Regions from separate parts of the Peribacillus asahii genome, predicted to be linked through region 3. Evidence: riboswitches for the same ligand, from Rfam matches in the RefSeq annotation. Region 3 holds a riboswitch; each other region holds the start of a gene.
The links. A riboswitch is a leader RNA that binds a small molecule or an ion and turns the genes downstream of it on or off. The one in region 3 is predicted to bind cobalamin.

Region 1: it holds a riboswitch for cobalamin, as region 3 does, so the genes downstream of both, nikA (nickel ABC transporter substrate-binding protein) here and BAOM_RS23045 ((2Fe-2S) ferredoxin domain-containing protein) in region 3, are expected to answer to the same signal.
Region 2: it holds a riboswitch for cobalamin, as region 3 does, so the genes downstream of both, bluB (5,6-dimethylbenzimidazole synthase) here and BAOM_RS23045 ((2Fe-2S) ferredoxin domain-containing protein) in region 3, are expected to answer to the same signal.

The regions. Positions count from the first base shown of each region.
Region 1 is NZ_CP026095.1:3,001,814-3,010,101, forward strand. Features, by position in the region: gene BAOM_RS14695 (undecaprenyl-diphosphate phosphatase) at 1-308, shown strand, start outside; gene BAOM_RS14700 (GNAT family N-acetyltransferase) at 600-1,154, shown strand; gene BAOM_RS14705 (CidA/LrgA family protein) at 1,315-1,710, shown strand; gene BAOM_RS14710 (LrgB family protein) at 1,685-2,368, shown strand; gene nikC (nickel transporter permease) at 2,893-3,744, opposite strand; gene nikB (nickel ABC transporter permease) at 3,726-4,664, opposite strand; gene nikA (nickel ABC transporter substrate-binding protein) at 4,701-6,332, opposite strand; cobalamin riboswitch at 6,491-6,679, opposite strand; partial or broken gene BAOM_RS25575 (hypothetical protein) at 7,135-7,260, opposite strand; cobalamin riboswitch at 7,436-7,617, shown strand; gene BAOM_RS14735 (MFS transporter) at 7,865-8,288, shown strand, end outside.
Region 2 is NZ_CP026095.1:1,988,102-1,996,389, reverse strand. Features, by position in the region: gene BAOM_RS09670 (acyl-CoA dehydrogenase family protein) at 1-660, opposite strand, end outside; gene BAOM_RS09665 (3-hydroxyacyl-CoA dehydrogenase) at 697-1,461, opposite strand; partial or broken gene BAOM_RS09660 (DUF421 domain-containing protein) at 1,642-2,344, shown strand; gene bluB (5,6-dimethylbenzimidazole synthase) at 2,556-3,212, opposite strand; cobalamin riboswitch at 3,281-3,457, opposite strand; gene BAOM_RS09650 (MFS transporter) at 3,520-4,743, opposite strand; gene BAOM_RS09645 (PCYCGC motif-containing (lipo)protein) at 5,051-5,542, opposite strand; gene BAOM_RS09640 (putative 2-aminoethylphosphonate ABC transporter substrate-binding protein) at 5,857-6,936, shown strand; gene BAOM_RS09635 (putative 2-aminoethylphosphonate ABC transporter ATP-binding protein) at 6,952-7,974, shown strand; gene BAOM_RS09630 (putative 2-aminoethylphosphonate ABC transporter permease subunit) at 7,976-8,288, shown strand, end outside.
Region 3 is NZ_CP026095.1:4,681,934-4,690,221, reverse strand. Features, by position in the region: gene BAOM_RS23065 (energy-coupling factor ABC transporter ATP-binding protein) at 1-805, opposite strand, end outside; gene cbiQ (cobalt ECF transporter T component CbiQ) at 805-1,593, opposite strand; gene BAOM_RS23055 (energy-coupling factor ABC transporter substrate-binding protein) at 1,577-1,885, opposite strand; gene BAOM_RS23050 (energy-coupling factor ABC transporter permease) at 1,887-2,630, opposite strand; cobalamin riboswitch at 2,888-3,082, opposite strand; cobalamin riboswitch at 3,343-3,528, shown strand; gene BAOM_RS23045 ((2Fe-2S) ferredoxin domain-containing protein) at 3,675-4,049, shown strand; gene cobJ (precorrin-3B C(17)-methyltransferase) at 4,078-5,736, shown strand; gene BAOM_RS23035 (sirohydrochlorin chelatase) at 5,757-6,728, shown strand; gene cobK (precorrin-6A reductase) at 6,725-7,495, shown strand; gene BAOM_RS23025 (precorrin-8X methylmutase) at 7,497-8,147, shown strand; gene BAOM_RS23020 (cobalt-precorrin-5B (C(1))-methyltransferase) at 8,150-8,288, shown strand, end outside.

The sequences.
Region 1 (8,288 bases), 1.7 Mb from region 3:
TAACAATTGCAGCTGGATTGTTGTGTAAACTCGACCGCTCCACCGCTGCTTATTTCTCCTTTTTACTGTCGATTCCAGCAATCGCTGGCGGCATTGTGTTTCAAATGAAGCCTATTTTCACTGGAGAAGTGGAGCGGCTTTCGTTTATGGCTCTTTTTATCGGTACGTTAACTTCAGCAGTCTTTGGGTATATAGCTGTTGTTTGGATGATTGATTTCTTAAAAAAACAATCGTTAAAGTGGTTTGCCGTATATGTTTGGATTCTTGGAATCCTCATTTTATCCCTCCAATTTACCGGAAAATTTTGAATAAAAACGCATGATTAAAACAATCGTTTGCATAAAATAAAAATAACAAAATTTAGTCGAAAAAATAGGCAAAATTACTATATCCAAATGCATTTTTTTTTAGTATTATAGCAAGGTAGAGCATATTATATTTCTGACAATAAAAATAGGGAAGGCAAATGGTGCGCCACCGGTTTCCCGGTTCTAGTGGGTTCGATTCCCACCCCGAAATTTTTTGATGAACGACTTAAAAAATTTCGAGGGTGGGCGGCAGCTACGCTATAGAACTGCCCTCAAAGCGGAGGGATGGAAATGTTAAAGAAAAGAGAGTTTGTTGATTGTTCGTCTCTTTATGATTTAATGTCGCATCCAGATGTCTTCCCTTTCGTACGCCAAAAAGTAGATTCTTATGAAGAGTACGTTTTTGTTACAAAGCAAACGATTGAAGCTGAAGAAGCTGGTGAACTAATTTCAAGAACAATTTTAGATGAATGGGATAATCCGATCGGCTGCATCTCCCTATATGATGTGGAAAATAGTGCAGGATTTCTCGGTACATGGTTAGGTAAACCATTCCATGGAAAAGGCTATAATACCCTTGCAAAAGAGGCTTTCTTTAAAGAAATCTTTTTTGAACTTGGTATAGAGACCGTATTTATGCGCATTCGCAAAAAAAATATTCGCTCTTTAAAGGCAGCTGAGAAACTCCCTTATGCGATAAAAGTAAACGAAACAAGAAAAGCATTATATGAACAAATTAACCAAAATGAAGATTTATTCGATCTTTTCGAAATTCCAAAAGATTTATACACGCTGCATATCCTTCGACAAAATGATGACAATGATCAACATCTTATGGAGGCATAGTGCACTTAAATCCCTTTACCATTTGTGTAAAGGGATTTATTTATTGACTGAAAAGTTAATCTTTTCTGATTATTACTCTATTCATCATAATGATATTTTCGTATAATAAACACATCACTTGAACATTTTTCCAAAAAAATCGAAAGGATTTGTTTCAATTATGATGAAAAAAGGATTTCTTTTTATCATTCAACTGATAGTGCTTATTACCATTTGTAAAATTGGTTACTTATGCACAGATTTCTTCCATTTACCCATTCCTGGAAACGTTATTGGGATACTCTTATTATTTATCCTGCTTCAAACAAATGTCATAAAGCTGGAATGGGTGGATTTCACAGCTAGCTTCTTTGTCAAGCATCTCGCTTTTTTCTTTATCCCGATTGCCGTTAGCTTAATGACATTAGGTGCTTTATTCTTCCGCTATGGATGGGCTTTAGCACTTGTTCTGGGCATCAGTCTAATCGTTGGTTTTATCGTCTCTGCATTAACCGTACAAAAGCTTGCACAGAAAGGAGAAGTCAAACAGCATGGAAACGTTCATCACCATCTATAGCATCAGCATCACCATTATTGCGTACATATTAGCAAAGAAAATATATATGAAATATCCATCACCTCTGACAACACCTGTTTTTTTATGTACGGTTGCTATCATATCAACCTTACTTATCAGCAACTTACATTTCGAAGACTATGTAGTAGCGAAAGACATCATCACATATTTTCTCGGACCCGCAACAGTCGCTTTAGCTGTACCACTTTATAAAAATCGTGCGATTGTCGCAAAATATGCCATTCCAGCGATTAGTGGCATTATTCTTGGCTTGGCCGTCACTTTATGTATCGCCATCACCATTGCTAAACTTTTCTCTTTCGGTTTAAACCTGATTCAAGCACTCGCTGTAAAATCAGTTACGGTCCCAATTGCCGTTGAGATTATGTCGTTATATGAAGGGGACGCAAATTTAGCGGCCGCCTTTGTACTTATAACAGGCATTCTTGGTACAATGATTGCTCCTTGGATTATGGATAAGTGCCATATCACAATGCCTTTTGCTCGCGGGATTGCATACGGAACAATTGCCCACGGTCTTGGTACTGCTCACGCTGCCCAAGAAAGTGAATTCACCGGAGCAGTAGCTGGAGTCGCGATGGCAATTGCTGGTATTATAATCGCTCTCTGTTTCCCTGTGTTTTATTCTTTTTTATAAAGTGAAACTTGTATCAGTGGGGGCTTTAAGCGTAGGATACACATCACCTATACAAACAGGTTCGAACCTCAGTGAGCCGAACCTGTTTGTATAGGAAATTACGTCATACCAGCATTTAAAAGGCTATTTTGTCTGTTATAAATTTCTTTGAATACGTTTTTGACTACGATTGATAAAAAATACGTTATCGGAGGCAAGGGGATACAGACCTTAAAATTTTTTAGTTCTAATCATATCATTATTCATGTTATTGTAAGTGCTGAATATTACCAATAAAAGTAATTCCAACATTGAGCAGAGTTCCCTTATTTTCGAAATTAAATTACAATTGATAACTTTAATAATCCTCTTTATTATCTTTTAAACTTAAGTAGATAAGATTAGAGCCCCGTGTCCGGGGGGCGAAATAACAGTCAAAGTATTGATTTAATAAGGTTTTACAAGTTCAATATGACAACCACGGGGTGTTGATACGACTACATTCAAATTTTTTACGGTTAAAAGAGGAGAAGCCATCTTCCCTTCTATTCCTTTTTTAGGTCTAGAGCATCCCTTAAGGCCTCCCCAAACAAGTTAAAAGCAATCACAACGATGAAGATCATCATCCCCGGGTACAGCATCAATGAAGGATTATTTCTAAAAAATGGCTTACTATCATTAATCATCATTCCCCATTCTGCCTCCGGCGGCTGTATGCCCAGGCCTAGAAAGGATAGGCCAGAAATAGATAAAATAACTCCCCCTATGTCCATAAAGACTAATACAATAACTTGAGAGATAATGGTAGGTAAAATATGTTTAATGACAATAATGAGCCTTGGTGTCCCGCATATTTTAGCTGCTAAGACAAAGTTTTGCTTCTTTACACTAAGAACCATCCCTCGAATAACACGAGCATAAAAAACCCATTGAACGAGCACCATGGCCAAAATCAAATTACTAAGACTCGTTCCTAGGACTCCAATTAAAGCTAAGGATAGAAGAAAGCTTGGGAATGCCATGAGAGTATCACATAGTCTCATGAAGAAATAATCAACCTTACCGCCTCTAAAACCCGCATAAATACCAAGCGGGATACTTATCATCATCGTTAATCCCATGACAAGGAATGCTGTTCCCAATGAGATTTGTGTTCCATAGATTAATCGAGACAATATACATCTCCCTAAATGATCAGTACCTAATGGAAACTGGGAGGAAGGTCCTTGCAGTTTCTGCGTAATATCAATCAAGTTCGGATCATTAGGAGCAAAAAAAGGAGCAAAAAGAGCCAATACCATCATGAATAAAATAATCATGCTGCTAATCATCATGAGCTTATGTAATAACAGCTTTCGTTTCACGTCTTGTAACACTCTTATTTCTCCCCTTCCCATCGTATACGGGGATCCAGGAAAGAATACATAATATCCACAAGAAGATTACAGACCACAAAAATCACGCTCATAAATAATACACACCCCTGAATCATTGGATAATCTTGATTTAGAATAGATGTGACAAATAATTGTCCCATGCCAGGCCAAGCAAAAATTGTTTCAACAATTACCGCTCCGCCTAGCATGTTCCCTAAACTCATCCCAAGTCCAGTTATCACAGGCAATAAGGACTTTTTTAAAACATGCCTGCTAACGATTAACCTTTGACGCAAGCCTCTTGCTCTAGCATACATAACAAATGGCTCATTCAAGTTTTCCAGCATACTAGCCCGAAGCAATCGCATATACGTACCTATATAACCAAAAGCAAGCGTTAAGGAGGGAAGCACTAGATGAGCCAAAGTTCCCCTCCCCAATACAGGAAATAAATCTAATTTCACAGATAATAAATAGATCAAAAGAAATCCAAACCAAAAGGAAGGCATAGAGACACTTACAAAGGCAACTATTCTACTAAACTGATCAACAAATTTCCCCTTGTAAATAGCCGAAATTATTCCTATAGGTAGACTAATAACAACAATAAAGATAAGCGAAGCACCTGTTAATTGAATCGTTGGAAATAAATGCAACAATATCTCGTCCCATACAGCATTTTTGGATACATAGGACATTCCTAAATCCAATTGCAACACTTTCCCCAACCATTCTAAATACTGGATATATAATGGCTCATTTAATCCAAGCTCAACTCGAAGGGCTGTTACGGCCTCATCCGTAGGTGGAATATTAGACATCCTTAAGTAGGCTACTGCTGGATCTCCAGGAATTAAATAAATCAGGATAAAAGTGATGAATGAGATTCCTAATACTATTGGAATTAAACTTGTGAGACGCTTAACAATAAACCAACCCATGTAGTACTCCTTAAGTTGTTTTTAATTATACTCAATTTATTTAACATCAATTGAAGTTAAAGGCACCTCAACTTCTTGAGGTAAAAAATCTACCCCGCTAATATTTTTATGATACACGGCTACATTAGACTGATAAGATATTGGTAAGTAAACAGCTTGTTCATGCAAGGTCGTTAAAATATCTGTATATAACATTTTTCTCTCTTTTTCGTCTGTAGTTAATAATACTTTCTTAATTTTTTGATCTAGTTCCTTCTTTTTAGGTAACCCTAGTAAAGCAGTGTAATCTGGACTTCCATTTTCCGAATCTGTCGTAATAGCAGCTAAATAAGAATGCGGGTCAAACGGTACAGCCCATGTTGATGTAAATAATAAATCATACTTACCTTCAAATGCGGTTGTCCAAAAAGTATTTGTTTCCTGACTAATCAATTTAATATCTATCCCTAGTTTTCTAAAATCACCTTGAACAAATTCTGCGATTGACTTTTGAATGTTGTCTGTACTATTAAATAGAAGTTCCAGTTGCAACTCTTTTCCGTCTTTTTCTCTAAATGGTTTCCCTTCTACCTTTTTCCATCCAGCCTCATCCAATAACTGTTCTGCTTTTGCGGCATCATATTCATAAGGATCTACATTAATCTTTGTGTAATCCAAAACAGGTGGAAATAAAGTATCAGCCTTTTCTTCCATACCATAAAAAATATTATCGATAACAGCCTGTTTATTAAAAGCATGGTTGAGAGCTAACCGAACTTTACGATCTTTAGTAGCTTCGTTATTTGTGTTAAAAAGCAGCGTTCTTGTAGCTGTAGGTTCTGACAATTTGGTTTCATATTTTCCAGAATTCTTCAAGAATTGGAATGAATCTTGGCTGATGACGCCGTTACCAAAAATAAAATCAAGTTCCTTTTTCTCAAAAGCTAATACTCTAGACTCGCCGTCCGTAATAACTTTAACAACTACCTTATCTACTTTAGGTTTAGTATCCCAATACTGTTCGTTTCTTTCGAATACAGCAAACTCATTTTTCTTATATTCGGTCAATACCCATGGACCAGTACCAATCGGCGACTTGAGTCCGTCCTTAAATGTATTTTGACTGTCAGGAAAAGCAGCTTCGCCCACAAATCTCAAAGGTCTGACATAAGTTAGTTCTTGAAGAGTCGGATAATACGAGTTATTTAAAGTAAGTTTAAATGTATATTCATCGACTACTTCTGTACTTTTAATTTGATTAATTAATTCCACCCATTCATGTTGTTTACGATTATCTAAAACCGTATCAAAGTTTTTCTTAACGATTTCAGCATTAAATGGCGAACCATCAGAAAATTGAACATCTTTTCTCAAATGGAATACATATTCTTTTCCATCTTTCGATATATCCCAGCTCTCTGCTAACCAAGGCTGAATTTCTCCACCTTCACCGTAATAAACAAGAGGTTCGTATACCATAGCCTGGGAAAAAAATTCATTTGGAAAATAAGTATGTGGATTTAAGTCACCAATATCTCCCGGCCAAGAAAAAGTAACAACTTTTGTTTTTTCTTTATCTGACGCATTTTCTTGATCTTTTGTTGTGTTGCTGCAACCAGCAACAAAGATTGTGAACATTACTAGTAGTCCAACAAATGAACGAAATAAATTAGATCTTTTTAAAAGCATATTTTCTCACCTTCAATTACAAATTTTAATTATTCGATAAAATATAAACTACAAAAAAAGCATTCCTAACCAGAATTTATCAGGTCAGAAATGCCTATAGCTTCAGAACAAGTTCGTCTTCATAGCACTCTAATACCTCCCTATCTCCCGTAGGTTTAACAGCATTTCTAGAACGGGCAGGTCTTCTGACTTAGGTTCATCATCTCTATGCGCCTTCCCGGATATTATCCAGTGGCTCTTATACATAGGACTCCCCTTTACAGCGGCGGGACCGTGCCGGATTTTGCACCGGCTTCCCATTTAAGTATTCGCAATTAAACGAATACACCCATTCCAATACCATATGAAATTTTTCTTTATCTTCATAATGAAATATAAAGCTTATCTAGCTTGAACATGATTAAGTGAAAATCATTTGTAAACTATTATATTTTATTAGTTTCAACCTTAAGTAATTTTTGATAAATTCAGCCACTAACCCTATCTATAAACGAAATACAGTAAATAAGAAAGAAATTACACATGTTCTCTCAAAATGGAAATATTCACTTCATGGAAATGAAATCAAAAAAAGTTTACCTATCACAAATTATATTCGTTATTGCAAATTTATGCTATATCAAATTATGATCCTGATGTTTTTTGGAATGAAACATAATACATAAGAACTGTTAGTAGCATTACAGTGATAATAGATAAAAAAAGGCAACTTCACCTAAAGGCGAAATTTGCCCAAAATCAAAAAGAATCCATCCATCACCTTGTTCGAATTAGCTTCTTTAAAGGAGACTGGAATGCGAACTTAGTTAATCACATTCAAAACTTCTTGCTTGTAACGCTCCCTCAAGATCTTAGCGATATCGACCATTCTCTTAAGAGCAGCAAATGTTTCATCTATTTTTCTTGTTTTAAGACCGCAATCAGGATTACCCACAGAATAACTAGTAAGAAACTTTTGATTACACTAGATATTTTAGTCAGTTTTTTCAGAAGTAATGTCTAGATCGCCAAGCTATAGCGCGGTAAGTGGAAATATTGGTGTTAAAGGAACAACTAGAAAACCTTGACACATATGTGAAGTGTGATATAGCACTCCATAATCGAATATTATGTAATGCTGGTGCCAGATTGTTTAATCTGGCTTAAAAGGGAAACCGGTGAAAGTCCGGTACTGTCCCGCAACTGTAAATGAGAGCTACCTACAAATAACCACTGTCGAATGACGGGAAGGTGTAGTTTAGTGATAATCATAAGTCAGGAGACCTGCCAGTGATTTACAACATCGAAAAAACCTACGGAGGATAGGGAGATGTTAGAACACTTGCATGACTTGTACAAATATGTACTTTTACATAGAATCGTTTTCACAGCTACTACCTTGTGTAGGAGCTGTTTTTTATTGCATGGGGATGTGAAGAAATAGAGAGGAGAATCGATAATAGTGAAGCAAAAATTCAATAAGAGGAACTATACAAGTATCAGGGGAAATAGGTGAGGAGCAGCCGTTGAACGTAAAACCTATAAGCTTCAAAATGATCCAGCTCTATTTGCTATCGATGCTATTCTTTACAGCTAATTCCGTATTGACTGTAATTTTCCCTCTACAGGCAGAGCATTATGGCTTTAAAACCTCTGAGATTGGAATCATGATGGGGCTCTACATGTTTGTTTGTATGTTCTTACGCCCATTTGCTGGACAAATGATTGCTAAATATGGTGTTAAAAAAGTGATGTGGACGTTACTCATTGTTCATGCACTAGCACTAGTATTGTATGTCTGGTTAGAAGTGGATAGCTTGTATGCTGTTCGATCACTCCAAGGTGTGGTCACAGCCTTCTTCTCTATGTCGATGCAAATCGGGATTACAGATATTTTACGAGATAAGGATCGTGGACAAGGGATGGCCATGTATTCACTTTCTACGGTGCTACCAGGATTGTACGGACCTGCACTAG
Region 2 (8,288 bases), 2.1 Mb from region 3:
ACGACAATCTTCGAAGATCAACTCTGCTGTATCTTGACTATGTAGACCAACTTTGTTTAATTTTCTGCCTCTTGAAAAACCTGGCGTATCCCTTTCAATCGCTAATAAGCTAACCCCTTTATGCTTAGGAACTGCGTTTGGATCGGTTTTACAAGCGACAATCACTAAATCTGCATGAATTCCATTTGTAATAAATGTTTTTTGCCCGTTCACAATATAATGATTGCCATCTAAGACAGCTGTTGTTTTAATACTAGCAAGATCCGATCCTGCTCCCGGTTCCGTCATCGCAATCGCAGTAATACATTCTCCTGTCGTACATTTTGGCAGCCAACGCGATTTTTGTGCTCTAGTTCCATAAGCAGAAATATACGGAACGACGATATCGTTATGCAAACCTACGCCAATTAAACTCGAACCAACTCGTTCAAGCTCTTCATTGACCACAACAGAAAAGCCCCAATCCACATCTGAACCACCATACTCTTCTGGTAAATCTGGAGCTAAAAATCCTTGTTCCCCAAGCTTTTTCCAAAATGAACGTGGAATGATTCGATCTTCTTCCCATTGTTCATAAAAAGGAACAGCCTCTTTTTCTAAAAACTTACGCAATGATTGTCGAAAAATAACATGATCATCTGTTAAATATGGATGCTTCAACTGTCAGTCCTCCTCTAGGCAACATCATCATTTTGTCTACGGCTGCATGCGAATCGCGCCATCTAAACGAATCGTTTCCCCATTCAGCATCGGATTCGTTATAATGCTTTCTGCTAATTTCGCATATTCTTCTGGATAACCAAGACGAGATGGGAATGGTACCGTTTTTCCTAAAGCAATCATCGCTTCTTCCGGTAACGCGTCAACCATCGGTGTGTGGAATAAGCCTGGCGCAATCGATACGACACGAATGCCATTTGAAGCAAATTCACGGGCAAGCGGAAGCGTCATCCCAGCGACTCCACCTTTTGAAGCACTGTATGCAACTTGTCCAATTTGGCCCTCAAAAGCAGCAACTGAAGCGGTGTTAATAATAACCCCTCTTTCTCCTGATTCATTTGCTTCATTTTGAGCCATTTTCTCTGCAGCCAAACGAATCACATTAAACGTGCCAATTAAATTAACAGAAATCACTTTTGAGAACGCTTCCAATTCATGAATCCCTCGACGACTTAAAACCTTTTTTGCAATAGCAATCCCCGCACAATTGACAACAGTATTAATCTGCCCAAATCGCTGAACGGCTTGGTCGACAGCTCTTTGAACGTCCTCTTCCTTCGTTACATCGGTTTTCACAAACAAAACGGACTCACCATACTGCTTAGCAAGTTGCGCACCATTCTCTTCAAAAAGATCAAGAATGACGGCCTTTCCGCCATTTTCCACAATATGTTGTACCGTCGCCTTCCCAAGACCAGAAGCTCCACCCGTTACAATGGCAATTGAATCTTGAATGTTCATACGAGTACCCCTCTCCCAAATATTTGAAATATACTTTTATATTAGCATGACTATTTCGAAAATTCATATATCAATACCCTTTTTATGGTTTTTTTTACAAAAAGTTCGTATTATAACAGCTACGATTTGGAGATAAATAGGAATGTTATCATCATGTTTAAAGATTGGAGTATGTATAGCATGAAAATCATGCATTTAACAATAGAACTGATTGCGGGATTTTTTCTGCTTTTTATAATCATCAAATTCGTTGGCAAGAAAATTATTAATCAAATTACACCTTTCACTTTTATTTCCGCTATAGTATTAGGAGAATTACTAGGCAACGCCTTATACGATCATCAAATTGGGATTCTTTATGTTATATACTCCATGGTATTATGGGGAATTTTGCTCTTTATAGTCGAATATCTTGGACAAAAATCTTTATGGTTTCGTGGCCTTTTTGAAGGAAAACCATCTGCTCTTATTAAAAATAGAGTGGTTGACCGAGAAGAGTTGAGGAAAAATCGGATGAATATTAATCAGTTACAAAGCTTACTTCGGCAAAGTGAAACCTTTTCGATTCGAGAAGTCGCCTTTTGTTATTTAGAGGCGAACGGTTCTATTAGCATTTTAAAAAAACCACAGTATCAGAAAGAAAACAACATTGCAGGATTTCAATCTTTCAGGGACACCTGTTTACGTTCCTGTTACGCTCATTCGTGATGGGGAAGTACTGTGGGATGAACTAAAAGATTTAGGATTTGATGAACATTGGTTAAAGGTGCAACTCTCATCACAAAATATTTCAGATTATAAAGATGTTTTTATCGCTGAATGGTTGGAGGGAGACGGGATTTTTGTACAGACTTATCAGTTTCAATCCTCATCTTCTAACTAAGGAGGATACTATGCCGTAGTGGGGATAAGTTGGTATGGTTGTTTTATAAAGAAAGATATTCGCGAACCCCCCTGTATACACTACATTGATGGAGGTTCGCAATTTTTTTAAAAGCAATAGTTATTCAAAGTCAACAGGATTCCCCTCTTAAACTTTCAACGAATATCATTATAAATACACTTATCTATTTACAAAATACATAGTCATTGACTTATTTAGAGCGACCTCCCCACTCCCCCTCAAAAATCAATCCATCCAATTGTTGCCGCTTTTCCCAATTGTAGATCTCTAGCAAAGGTCGATCTGGATAATTTTCCGTATAACCAACGGAAAGTAAGGCGATTGGGTCCACATGATAGGGAATATTCAAAATCGTTCTGACATCAGCTTTTTTATAAAAGCTCACCCAGCCCATTGCTAGTCCTTCTGCATAGGCAGCAAGCCACATGTTTTGGATGGCACAGCTTGTGGACATTAAATCCGTTTCTGGAATCGAGTTTCTTCCTAGTACATGGTCACCGGCACTGAATGGGTTACATGTTACACAAATTGTGACAGGTGCTTCAAGAATTCCGGCAATTTTCAAATCTAAAAAGGTTAACTCGCGGTCCGTTCCTTCATAATGAATGGCGAGTGCGCGTCGTTCTTTTTCAACGATCGCAGCTAGCTTTTTCTTTGTTTCGTCATCTTTAATAATGATAAAATTCCATGGCTGCATAAATCCAACTGATGGGCCACTGTGAGCCGCTTCTAATAGTTTATATAATGTTTCATCCGGAATTGGTGTTTGTAAAAAGGTCCGAATATCTCTTCGATTAAAAATCGCTTTATAGACTCCACTTTTTTCTTCTTCACTTAACTTATTCATACTAATCCCTCCAATTTTTAGACAATAAAAAAATTCCCAGCCTAAATAGGCTGAGAATTTGCCAAATCTCAGAACATCCAATACTGGCAGGTCTCCTGGCTCTGATTCAACGTCAGTCTGTCCCTTCCCGGAAATAATCCGGTGGCTATGACAGCGACTCCTCAACTACAGTGGCGGGCTCCGCATCGTTTTACCGATTTCCCTATTCTCTTCCACATGGAAGCACCAATATGGCGTTTAGATAATATGTCTAATACTATTGTTATCCGAAACTAAATTACCATGACTCATATAATAAGTCAAGATTTTACTCTTTTGATAACATTCCTTCAACATTCTCTGATGCTTGCATGTTATAGATTGGTAGAATAAACAAAAGCCCGATAATAAATAGAATCGCTGCTACTTCAAAGATCATAATAATTGAAAACATTTCTTTTAAAATACCAGCAGTACTCATTGTTAACACCATCGCTCCAGAGAAAAGCGGACTTAACGTACCGTTCACTCTTCCAATAAATTCTGATTTTGTGTTTTGTAAAATCATCGTATTAATGCCGACTTGAATACATGGGAGGAAAAATCCGTTCACAAATTCAGCGACAAGAGTTAATGTAAGGTCTGTTGAAAAGCCAATCACACTCATCCCAATTGCATTGGCTAGCATCCCGATTACTAAAAGCTTTTGCGGAAGAAGAGATTTAGAGAATATAACAGAAGCCGCTCCCCCCAATATCATTCCAATTCCATTCACCATTAACAGCCATTGTAAATTTTCTTTTGCTAACTCTAATCGTTCTGTTACAAGAAAAACGGCTAAAGGTTGAATAAGTCCGATTGCAAGTCCTGCAGCCATAAAACAAATTCCAAGTAGCTTCAATTCCTTTTTAGCAAGAACATAACGAATTCCGCTTTTCATATCTTCAAGTAACGTTGTAGCTTTTTGTTCATCCTCTGTTTTATGGTCAGCTGGAATGAATAGAAGCATCACTGCAGAAAGAAGAAAGGCTATTCCTGTAACAACCATCGACACAACGATTCCAAATTGTTGGAAAATCATCGTACCAAGAACAGGCCCAAGCACCATAAAGACAGCAAAAATCGTTTGGTAAATCGACATCGCTGACTGCAGCAATTCCGGGCTTAAATGCATCTTAAATAGTTTCATCCCCGACGGCTGAGAAAACTGCGATAAAATCGACGAAATCAATGTAGCAAAAAAGACAATATGCCAAGAACCAAACACTAGTGTGAGAACTACCGCAAAAACCGAAATAGCACTTAATATATCACACCATACCATCGTTCTTTTTGGCCGCCAACGATCAGCAAATGTCCCGCCAATAAAAGAAAAAATAAAAATCGGAGCAAATTCAGCAACAGAGATCATGGAAACAGCAAAAGCATTTCCATTTGTTTTTTCCATAATAAATAACAAAATCGCAAAATTCCTCACCCAAATGCCTATTTGAAGAAACAAAGCGGATAGGAAAATCGCTTGAACAAATCGATTTTTCAATAATTGTGACATAACAGTCCCCTTTTCTATTAATGATTATGGGAGACAACAAAAAACCTCCCATCCGTTATTTTTGGATAGAAGGTCGTCTAAAACCATGGAAAAAGACGTAGTACACCATGTACTACAACTTCAATGATTTTTTTAAAGTACAGACTAATCCCATTCAAAAATAACTTCGTATTATATAACGAATCTATTCTTCAAAACAGGATTAGTTAATCATCGTCCTACGGTCACCCTTTCGATTTATGATGTACTTATATTACAGTTTTTCCCTATTTTTTTCAATGCATTTTTTACTAAATTAATAATAATTTTACACTTCCGGCGTATCCGTTGGCTTTGCATATCCTTCTTCATATTGTTGATCAATCGCTTCTCGTATTTCTTTTACCGTTTTTCCGTTGTTAAAATCAACTACTGCCTGAGCGGCAATTTCTAAACAGACACCACATTTAGTCCCATGATCATCCCAGACAACAGCTCCGCTTTCTTTGTTTTCAAACACAAAGCAGTCATAATTGTTTTTGTGATTGGCCGATTCCCCACATCCACAGTAACAGGGGATTTGCTCTAATAGCTTTTGATGTTTAGCAGCAGCTACATAGATTGTCTGCATATCTTCTGATTTATCTGCTAGAAATTCAGGCATTTGTTCTACCCCGCTTGTCTCTTCACGAATATCACCTGAATCTGTATGTTCCGTATGAATTGGATGATTATCATGACTTTCTTCTTTACTAGAACAAGCTCCAAGTAATAAGGTAGAACAAATTCCAAACGTTAGCATTGTTTTTTTCCATCTCATCATATACACCTCTAGAAAAATTTGGTTTTTCTTATTTTACTAGAAAAAGAGGAGTTTCTTCAAAGTTAATGTTTTCTTAAAACAAATTTATCAACATTCAATTGATAGGATTCTTCACTACTACTTATTCCTCCAACCTCCTATTCTATTAGTTCATAACCTGTCTTATTCAAAATCTCTCATTACCTCTTTTTCATATAAAAACAATATTCCGCCATATTCTTAATATTCATTTACTTTAAATTAATACCACCTTAATAATGTGGTTTTATATTGTATTCATAGGAATAAATACATAAAAAGGAGTAAAAACAATGAAAAACAATATTTTTAAAACATGCTTGGTCTTATCAAGTGCATTTATGTTAACAGCATGCGGACAAGAAACTAGTAATACCACATCAACAAAAGATGGAAAATCAAGCAATTTATCAGGAGAATTAACCGTCTACACAGCAATAGAAGAAGAATTGATTCCACAGTATTTAGAGACATTTGAGGAAACATATCCAGAGATTGACTTGAATATTGTGCGAGATTCTACAGGAATCATTACCGCTAAATTGCTTGCAGAAGGGAAAAATACAGAAGCTGATGTAGTCTGGGGAACGGCGGCATCTAGTTTACTAGAATTAGATGAGAAAGACATGATTGAAGGGTATACACCAAAAGACAGTAATAAAATTCTTCCGCAATATAAAGATAATTTACAGCCAGAAAAATGGGTTGGAAACACGACCTTCATGACAGGAATTGTCGTGAACACACAAGAGTTGAAAAAAAGAGGATTAGCTATTCCGAAATCGTATGAAGACTTATTAAAACCAGAATATAAAGGAGTAATTGTAATGCCTCACCCCGCTTCTTCCGGCACTGGATTTTTGACTGTCTCTGCTTGGCTACAAATGATGGGAGACGAAAAAGGCTGGAACTACATGACAAAATTACATAACAATATTGGAACTTATACACACTCTGGTTCTAAACCAGCCAAACTTGCAGCCTCTGGCGAATATCCAATTGGCGTTTCATTAGTATACAGCGGTGTGAAGCAAAAACAAGAAGGTGCTCCGGTAGAAATCATCTTGCCTGAAGAAGGTCTTGGATGGGAAGTGGAAGCCAACGCCCTAATTAAAAAAGAAGACAAAGAAAGCGACACATTAGCGAAAGCATTCCTTGACTGGGCAATTTCTGATGAAGTAATGAAAAAATACTATGAAGCGAATGGCTTCTCTACGATGAAAAATAATTTTGAACAGCTCGAAGCATTTCCAGAGGGTGTCGAAGAGAAAATGTATGCAGACAATAATTTAAAATGGGCTGCAGAATTCCGAAGCACGATCCTAGAAAAATGGGAACAACAATATGGCCAAAAAGCCGAACCGAAAGAATAAAAAGGAGTTGTAACCTTGACTAATCCCTATTTAAAAATCGATCAAATTCATAAACAATTTGGTTCATTTACAGCTTTAAATGATATTTCTATCGATATTAACAAAAAAGAGTTTGTTTGCTTACTAGGGCCAAGTGGATGTGGGAAAACAACGCTGCTTCGAATTATTGCCGGCTTAGAAGAAGCGACTACTGGAAGTATTTTTATGAATGGTCAGGATATTTCGACGCTGCCGCCTGCTAGGCGGAATTTCGGCATTGTATTCCAGTCTTATGCCCTCTTCCCTAACCTAACAGCTTTGCAAAATATTGAATTTGGATTAAAAGCAAGAAAAATCAATAAAAAAGAGGCAAGAGAAAAAGCTCTAGAATCACTCGCCCTCGTAGATTTGCTAAAGCAAAAAGATAAATATCCTGCTCAAATGTCAGGCGGTCAGCAACAACGGATTGCATTAGCACGTGCCATTGCTTTATCACCGGATTTCTTGCTTCTTGATGAGCCTCTCTCTGCTCTTGATGCCAAAGTGCGCGAAAAGCTGCGTAGAGAAATTCGTTCGATTCAAGAAAAGCTTCAAATTACAACCATTATGGTGACACATGATCAAGATGAAGCATTATCGATGGCAGATAAAATCGTCGTTATGAATAATGCAGAAGTCATGCAAATCGGAACACCGCAAGAAGTGTATCAAACACCTGCTAATCCATTCATTGCCGATTTCATTGGTTCAATTAACTTCTGGGAGAATGCCGAACCTACTCGAGATGTTGAAAATACATTTGCCATTCGACCTGAGCATATCCGCTTATCCAATAAAGAAGGCATTCTTTCAAAAGTAGAAGAAATTGAGTTTCGCGGGCCAATCTATCGCGTTCAATTTAAAGTTATAGATTCTTCTTCTTACTTGTATGGCAGATCTATTAAAGTAGATGTTTCTACTCATGATGTGCATACATTTAACCTTTCAAAAGGCGTGAACACCCATATTTCATTGCCAGCGGAAAGAATCCTTACTTATAAAGGACAGGTGGTTGTTTAATATGGATGTCATTCGTAAGACAAATAGCATCGAATCAAGGAACAGAATACATAAGGATGATTGGATACAACGCTCCCTCCTTCTCTCTATTATTCTCATTTTTCTTGGTGTATTAGTCTTACCATTAGCAACACTATTTACAAAAGCATTTCAACATGAAGATGGAACTTTTGTTGGTTTGGATAATTTTATTCATTACTTTTCAACGCCATCTTTAGTTCAATCTTTGCAAAACACACTCTTTATTGCATCAATGACAACTGTCATTTCTGTTTCATTGGCATTCGTTTATGCGTATTGCTTAATAAGAACAA
Region 3 (8,288 bases):
CTTTGCTGCGGGGCATCGGTCCTTCATCCCGAAGCAGCTGTTTTGTCAGCAATTGTTGTGCCGTTTCAAATACCCACGGTTTTTCTAAATGAGCTTGATTCAGTAATGCTTCGTTATGAAAAACGGTTACAGGGTCACCGTGATACAAAATTTCACCATCGCTCATGACGATGATTTCATCTGCCCATTCATAAGCAAAGTGAACATCATGAGTGGAAAGAATAATCGTTTTATCCTCTTGATGAATATCGCGGAGAATGTGCATGATTTGCTTTGAATAATAGGCATCTAAGCCTGCGGAAGGTTCGTCTAAAATGAAAACTTCCGGATTCATCGCTAATACCCCGGCAATAGCGACACGTTTTTTTTGTCCTAAGCTTAAAAAATGAATGGGGCGATCTTGCAGAGCGGTTACTTCTGTTTGCTCCATTGCCCATTCTACTTGCTTGTGTACTTTTTCCTGCGACCAGCCTAAATTCATTGGGCCAAACGAAATATCTTGTCGTACATTTCCAGAAAACAGCTGTGAATCGGGGTCCTGGAAGACAATACCTACTTGCTTTCTTAATGTCATCAAGAACTTTCGATTATACTGCACCTGTTCTCCCTTGAATAAAATGGAGCCTGTTGTGGGCTGCAAGATTCCGTTTAAATGTTGAAATAAAGTGGATTTACCGGCTCCGTTGTTTCCTAATAGGGCAATTTTCTTCCCTTTTTTAACGGAGAGAGAAAGATTTTTTAACGCTGTTGTACCATCGACATAACGATGGGTGAGCTGGTCAATTTTGAAAAAAAGCTCGTCCATTATAAAGTCCCTCCAAATAATAGATAGACCGCCACGATACTAGCGATAATGGTCGTAATAATTAGCCAATTTACAGCTGAGTACTGATAGTTGTCGTCTATATACATAATGTCCTCTGTGTATCCACGTGAATCCATTGCGATTGTCAGCTCTTTCGCTCGTTTAAAAACGTTAATAAACAAAGAAGAAATTAATAACCCAAGCGAATGCAGCCATTTTTTCGTTGTCATATAGCCAAGTCTAGAATTTTGAGCTTGATAAATATGTATGGCCGTTTCTAAAAACACGAAAATAAAGCGATACGTAATTTCTATTATTTCAATGAGTAATTGCGGTACCTTTAGTTTACGCAGCACTTGAAGAATCGCATTAACGGGTGTTGTTAACGTTAAAAAGTATAAACAGCTTATACTGCTCAATACAACAAAAATAAGATTCATTGCTATTTCAATATTGTTTTCTGTGATGAATACTTTCCAATTACCTAACTCCGCAGACCATAGTGTGTCAGGAGTCACCGTTTCAACACTAGCAAACGAAATAAGAATCGTGAATATTCCTGATAAAAGGAAGAACCCTGGAAGAAGCAGCAATTTAATATAATAACGAGGCGGGATTTTTGCCCCCAAAATGATAAAAGCACTCGTCACAGTGAAGGTGATGAGTGAAACAATCGTGTCTTTGACAGTTAAAGCAAACAGGAGAAGGAATAGCGCGAATGTCATCTTCTCTACGGGGTGAATATGCTTTAGACGATTGAAATACGCATATTTATCGATTAACAACATGTTTAGATGGGCTTTCTGTTTTTTTTGATTTATGTTTTCCTCTTGCATACCCTATAAAGTAGCCGATGAATCCAGCTCCAATTGCTGCTTGAAGAACGAATAATAAGCTTTCAATTTCCCCGCTTGGCGGCTCCCAGATGTTAGAGAACCAAGGTTCATAGCTTGAATTGATTTCGCCAATGGCTTCTTCTGCTTCGCCATCAGCTCCGCCAAACTCAGCTCCTTTTTGAATAAACAGAGGGAAAATCGCTAGGATGACTACTAATCCGAGCAGTAATAGATTTTTTTTCATCTTAACGGGCCTCCTTCGTTAGAACGCGCAGTGCTTTCAATTCGCTTACATTATATTTTTTTAAGAAGTTCATAACAATAACAGTTAATAGACCTTCACTGATTGCTAATGGAATTTGTGTTAACGCAAAGATTCCAGCGAATTTAGTGAAAGAAGCCATGAAACCGCCAACTTCAGAAGGGAATGCTAAAGCAAGTTGAACAGACGTCATGATGTATGTTCCTAAATCGCCAAGTGCTGCTGCTAAGAAAACAGCCACGGAAAAAGACCAGCCAGCTTTTGTTGCGCCTTTATATACAAGATAGGCGATAATCGGTCCAACAACGGCCATGGAAAAAGCGTTCGCTCCAAGCGTTGTTAATCCTCCATGAGCAAGTAATAAAGCTTGAAATAATAAGACGATTGATCCGACGATACTCATTGCAAATGGTCCAAACAGCACCGTACCTAAGCCAACTCCAGTAGGGTGAGAACAGCTTCCGGTAACGGATGGAATTTTCAGTGCGGATAGAACAAAGGCAAAAGCCCCTGACAAACCAAGCATCATTTTTGTTTCAGGGTTTTCTTTGATGCTTTTACGAATCGAACGGAAACCAAGAATTAAAAATGGGAGGGTAACCGCCCACCAGAAGATTGCCCATTCAATAGGGAGGAATCCCTCCATAATATGCATAGCGGAGGCTTTATTAGGAACGAAAAGCAATAATGCGATAAAATAAAGAACTTTCCAATTCAATGTTTTCATACAGGTCTCCTTTTTAATCTTTGCTATTCTAGAAAAACAATCGGCAGCGTTTTACGTACTTTTTTGCCGCTGCCATCACCTCCTCATTTGTTATCCCTGAAGAACGTGAGAGTGCGTCTGAGCTTTGTAAAATTATGTACAAAACAAAAAAGCACTTCTTTCATCCTTGAAAGAAGTGCATAACTGAATAGTAGCAGGACTGTGATTAAAAAACACTGACTAGCTATATATCCGTATCCCCATCCTCGTAGGTTGAAACAGTTTTACTCTTTATGGCAGGTCTCCTGGCTCTGGATCACGACATCATTACAACCTTCCCATCTTAGAGTAGACAGTGGTTCTTACGTAAGTAATGATGCTCCCCATTACAGTGGCGGGACCGCGCCGGACTTGCACCGACTTCCCTTTTAAGCCAAATATCAAAATTTAGCACCGTAAAGTTTATAAAGTTTTAAGATTTCTAGCATAGTGTACCATGAGAGAATTGCTTCTTCTATAAAAATTTTTTTAATGATTGTATTTCAAAAATGAAATATAGAAAAATATTGATTTTTTTAGAAAAAATGGAACAAAAAGCGGAGAATATTTGCTGAACTATTTTCCCTGTACAGGCTAGATTTATATGTAAGTTGTAATTATCTATTTAAAATTTTAAAAAGATGGTATATGATAGGTACAGTTTTACGAATTGAGAGAATATTGTTATAAAACAATTGAATATAAATTTAAAAGTGCCCAAAGTGTCATGCTAGGGATAATAGGGAAATCGGTGAGAATCCGATGCAGCCCCCGCTACTGTAACGCTGATGAAATTGTCAATACCACTGGTGCAAACCGGGAAGGGACAAGAATAAAGAGAAGCGTAAGCCAGGAAACCTGCTTTTAAGTGAAAAAGTAATACTTTTCGGAGGGAAGGGTAGAGGCTGTCAAATATATGGAGCGGCATGTTTATGCTAGTACATGTTATTTTTTAGCTTTTTAAAAACCTTAACTCAAGAGAGTTAAGGTTTTTTTTATTCTCTTCTGCCTAATAGGAGGAAACATATGACAACTTGGAATTTAAAAGGTACAAAGTCTCATCTACTGATCTGTAACGGAAGTAGTTGTATGAGAAAAGGTGGCGAAGAAGTGACACAAGCCGTTCGTGATGAAATTAGTTTACTAGGATTGGATGAAGAGATTCATACGACACGAACTCGTTGCAATGGACGATGCAAAGATGCTTGTATCGTTATTGCCTATCCAGAGGGTAATTGGTATCGAGTTGATTCGCCTGAAATTGGCCGCCAAATTGTTCGGGATATGCATGAACCTAGTCTTGAAACACACAAAGTATATGAATTTGTGAATGGAGAAATGTCACCTAATCCAGCAGCAGCTGCTATTGTAGGGATTTCAAAGAAAAAAGTAGAATCCTAGATTACGGATTACGAAGGGGGATATTTGTATGGCACAAAAAGGGAAACTGTTTGTTGTTGGATTTGGTCCAGGGGACTTTAAACATATTACAACGCGAGCTGTGGAAGCACTTCAAGAAAGTGATTTCATTATCGGTTACAAAACATACGTGGAATTGATTCAAGATTTATTAACTGATCAAGCGATTATTAGTACAGGAATGACAGAAGAAGTATCGCGTGCACAAGAAGCGGTAAAACAAGCGGAAAACGGCAAGAAAGTAGCCGTTATTTCAAGCGGTGATGCAGGAGTCTATGGAATGGCGGGCCTTGTGTATGAGGTCTTAATTGAAAAGGGATGGAAAGAAGCAACAGGTGTTGAAATTGAAATTATTCCTGGGATTTCAGCGATTAATTCCTGTGCATCATTACTTGGGGCACCCGTTATGCATGACTCTTGTACGATTAGTTTGAGTGACCACTTAACACCGTGGGAGCTGATCGCGAAACGAGTTGAAGCAGCGGCACAGGCGGATTTTGTTATTGCGCTTTATAATCCGCGTAGTGGTCGTCGAACAAGACAAATTGTTGAAACACAGCGGATTTTACTGAAATATCGTTCGCCAGATACGCCGGTAGGGCTAGTGAAAAGTGCGTATCGCGAGCGTCAGGAGATTACCATTACGAATTTAGCAGAAATGTTGAATCATGATATTGGAATGCTGACAACTGTTGTAATTGGGAATTCATCGACATTCTTATATGACAATAAAATCATTACGCCTCGTGGCTATCAAAGAAAGTATACATTGGGTTCAGAAAAGCAGCCGTTAAAACCGCATCAACGCTTGAAAAAAGAAGCAGAGCCATGGGCGATGGATCAAGAAACAGGACTTACGCAAGGCTCTTACGGAGAAGCTGCTGTTGGGTTGCTGACGAAAGCGCCTGAGAAGAAGAGTACGAGCACTTCTTACGAGGTAGCGTTGGAAGCTTTATCGAGAGTATCTGGTCAAAGTGTGGTTAAGCCAACAACTTCATCGTTCGTTCAACAAAATATAGAATCCATATTTGAACTAGCGGTTAGCCCAGGTGTTGCTAATAAGCAATTTACACCGCAGCAAATGATGACACTAGCACAAGTTGTTGGTGAAAAAGGAACGATGGAATATACGCCGAATCATAAAATTGTATTAAAAATCCCGACGACTGAGCCGGATTTAATTACAGAGAAACTGCAATCCGTTGGCTTTTTACTGTCTCCAATTGGCGATGTTGTGACGTTAAAAGCGTGTGATTTCTGTGATGGAGAAAAAGAAGAACCAATTCCTTATGCGGATGAATTGCAGCGTGTACTTGGTGGAATGGAGATGCCGAAAGAATTAAACATTGGGTTTAATGGATGCGGGATGGCTTGTTATAGTGCGGTCATGGATGATATCGGAATTGTCTTCCGCAGAGGGAAATTTGACTTATTTGTAGGCGCCAAACCAGTTGGACGAACAGCTCATCCAGGTCAACCCGTTGCGGAGGGAATTGAGCCAGATCGCCTTGTTGAATTAATTACAGATATTGTGGAAGAGTACAAGCAGAACGCACATCCTAATGAACGCTTATTTAAATACTTCAAGCGTGCGAAAAAGATTCAAGGTTTTCAATATCAAGACATTGCACCAAAGATTCACATAGAGCCAGCACCATGTGAGGATTAATGAATAGGGGGAAATAGTGAATGAAAGCAGTATTGTTTGTTGGACATGGAAGCCGATTAGAGGCTGGAAATGAAGAGGTTCGTATTTTTGTAGACAAGATGATTCCAACAATGGATGAAGGCTTAATCATTGAAACATGTTTCCTGGAATTTGCATCACCTAATATTTCACAAGGGATCGACAATTGTGTGAAAAGAGGAGCGACAGAAGTTGCTGTTATTCCAATTATTTTGCTGCATGCGGGTCATTCGAAGCTGCATATCCCTGCGGAAATTGAGGATGGAAAGACTAAGTATCCAGAAGTGAAATTTACATATGGACAAACGATTGATGTTCATCCAGCAGCATTAGAGATCTTAACCGATCGTTTGGAAGGCATCGGCTTTGATACAAATGCGGAACATCATGACACAGCTGTTTTATTAATTGGCCGCGGTGGCAGTGATGCCGATGCGAATAGTGATTTTTATAAAATTACTCGTTTGCTTTGGGAGAAATTGAATGTGAAATGGGTGGAAAGTGCTTTCATGGGTGTTACGACACCACTTGTCGATGAAGGGATTGAACGCTGTATCAAGCTTGGTGCCAAAAAAGTGGTTATGCTGCCATACTTCTTGTTTACAGGTATCTTAATGGAGCGAATGGCTAAGATGCTAGAAGGCTACCAGGAGCAGTATCCAAATCATGAGTTTGTGTTAGCGGATTACTTTGGTTATCATCCGAAGCTTCAAACAATTTTAAAAGAGCGTGTGGCAGAAGCATTGGAAGGAACATCAAGAGGAACTCAAGATTTAGAAAACTATCGTTTGTATGTCGAGGAGCATGGTGACGCGCATCATCACCATCACCATCACCATGATCATCATCACCATCATGACCACCATCACGACCATGACCATGATCACGACCATGACCATGATCACGACCATGACCATGATCACGACCATGACCATGACCATGCACATGCACATGAGGTGGAGGCATCAAAATGATTTTGTTCTTGGCGGGCACAAGTGATGCAAGAGAATTAGCTATTGAGATACAGAAAGCTGGTTTGCCTGTTCTAGCAACAGTCGTGACAGAATCAGCAGCGAAAAGTTTGCAAGATGCCAGGATTGATACTCAAATTGGACGATTAACAGCGGCGGATATGGCGGCATTAATTGCTGAAAAAGGATTTCAAGCGGTTGTCGATGCGAGTCATCCATTTGCGGAAGAAGCTTCAAAAAATGCGCTTCAAGCAGCAAAAGAGGCAAACGTTCCTTACATTCGCTATGAACGAGAAAGCCAACGATTCCATGATGACCAATTAACGGTTGTTAGTGATTATGCTGAGGCGGCTAAGCTTGCTGCAGAGAAGCGAGGCGTGATTATGCTAACAACAGGTAGTAAAACATTAGAGATTTTTGCAAAAGAATTAATAGGTTTAGAGAATACTAGATTAATTGCGAGAATGCTGCCGCGTATCGACAATATGGAAAAATGCGCGGAGTTAGGTGTTGAGCAAAAAAATATTGTGGCGATACAAGGGCCGTTTTCAAAGGAGTTAAATAAAGCACTATATAACCAATACGGTGTCACATTAATGATTACGAAAGAAAGCGGAAAAGTTGGCTCGGTCGACGAGAAGCTAGAAGCCGCTTTGGAGTGTGGCATTGAAACGATTATGATTGCTCGTCCAAATGTGAATTATCAAAATGTGTATTCGAACTTTGAAGATGTGATTAACAATTTGAATAAACAATTAGGGGGAAAATAAAATGGACTTTAAAACAGATTTCAAACCGTTAACAGTAGATCCTGACAAAATTTATGATTATAGCTTTGCCATGATTGCAGAAGAAATGGGACCACATAATTTCTCAGAAGACGAGTGGAAAATTGTCCGCCGTATTATTCATGCATCAGCAGACTTCGAATTAGGAAGAAGCGTTATTATTCATCCTGATGCGATACGTGCAGGAATCGAAGCGATTCGCAAAGGACGTCATGTTATTGCGGACGTACAAATGATTGAAAGTGGTACAGGGAAAAAACGTTTTCAAAAATATGGCGGAGACCTGCATTGCTATATTGCAGACGAAGATGTCACAATTGAAGCCAAAAAACAAAATACAACACGCGCGATTATTTCGACGCAAAAAGCAGTACGTGAAAATGAAGGCGGCATTTATGCAATCGGAAATGCGCCAACTGCTTTATTAGAACTAATTCGTTTAATTAAAGAAGGAATCGCAAAGCCCGATTTAATTATTGGAATGCCTGTAGGTTTCGTTTCCGCTGCAGAATCAAAAGAGGAGTTAGCTAAAATTACTGAAGTTCCTTTTATTACGAACGTTGGTCGGAAAGGCGGAAGTACGGTTACGGTTGCGGCATTGAATGCGATTTCTCTTTTAGCTGATCAGGTATAATCATGCAAAAGAAGGCGAAAAAAGATCCATCGGAAATGAGACATGGCTATACGACAGGAGCTTGCTCAACAGCAGTAACGAAGGCGGCATTAACCGCTTTAATTACTGGTGAGGCGCAGGAAACTGCAACGATTCATTTAC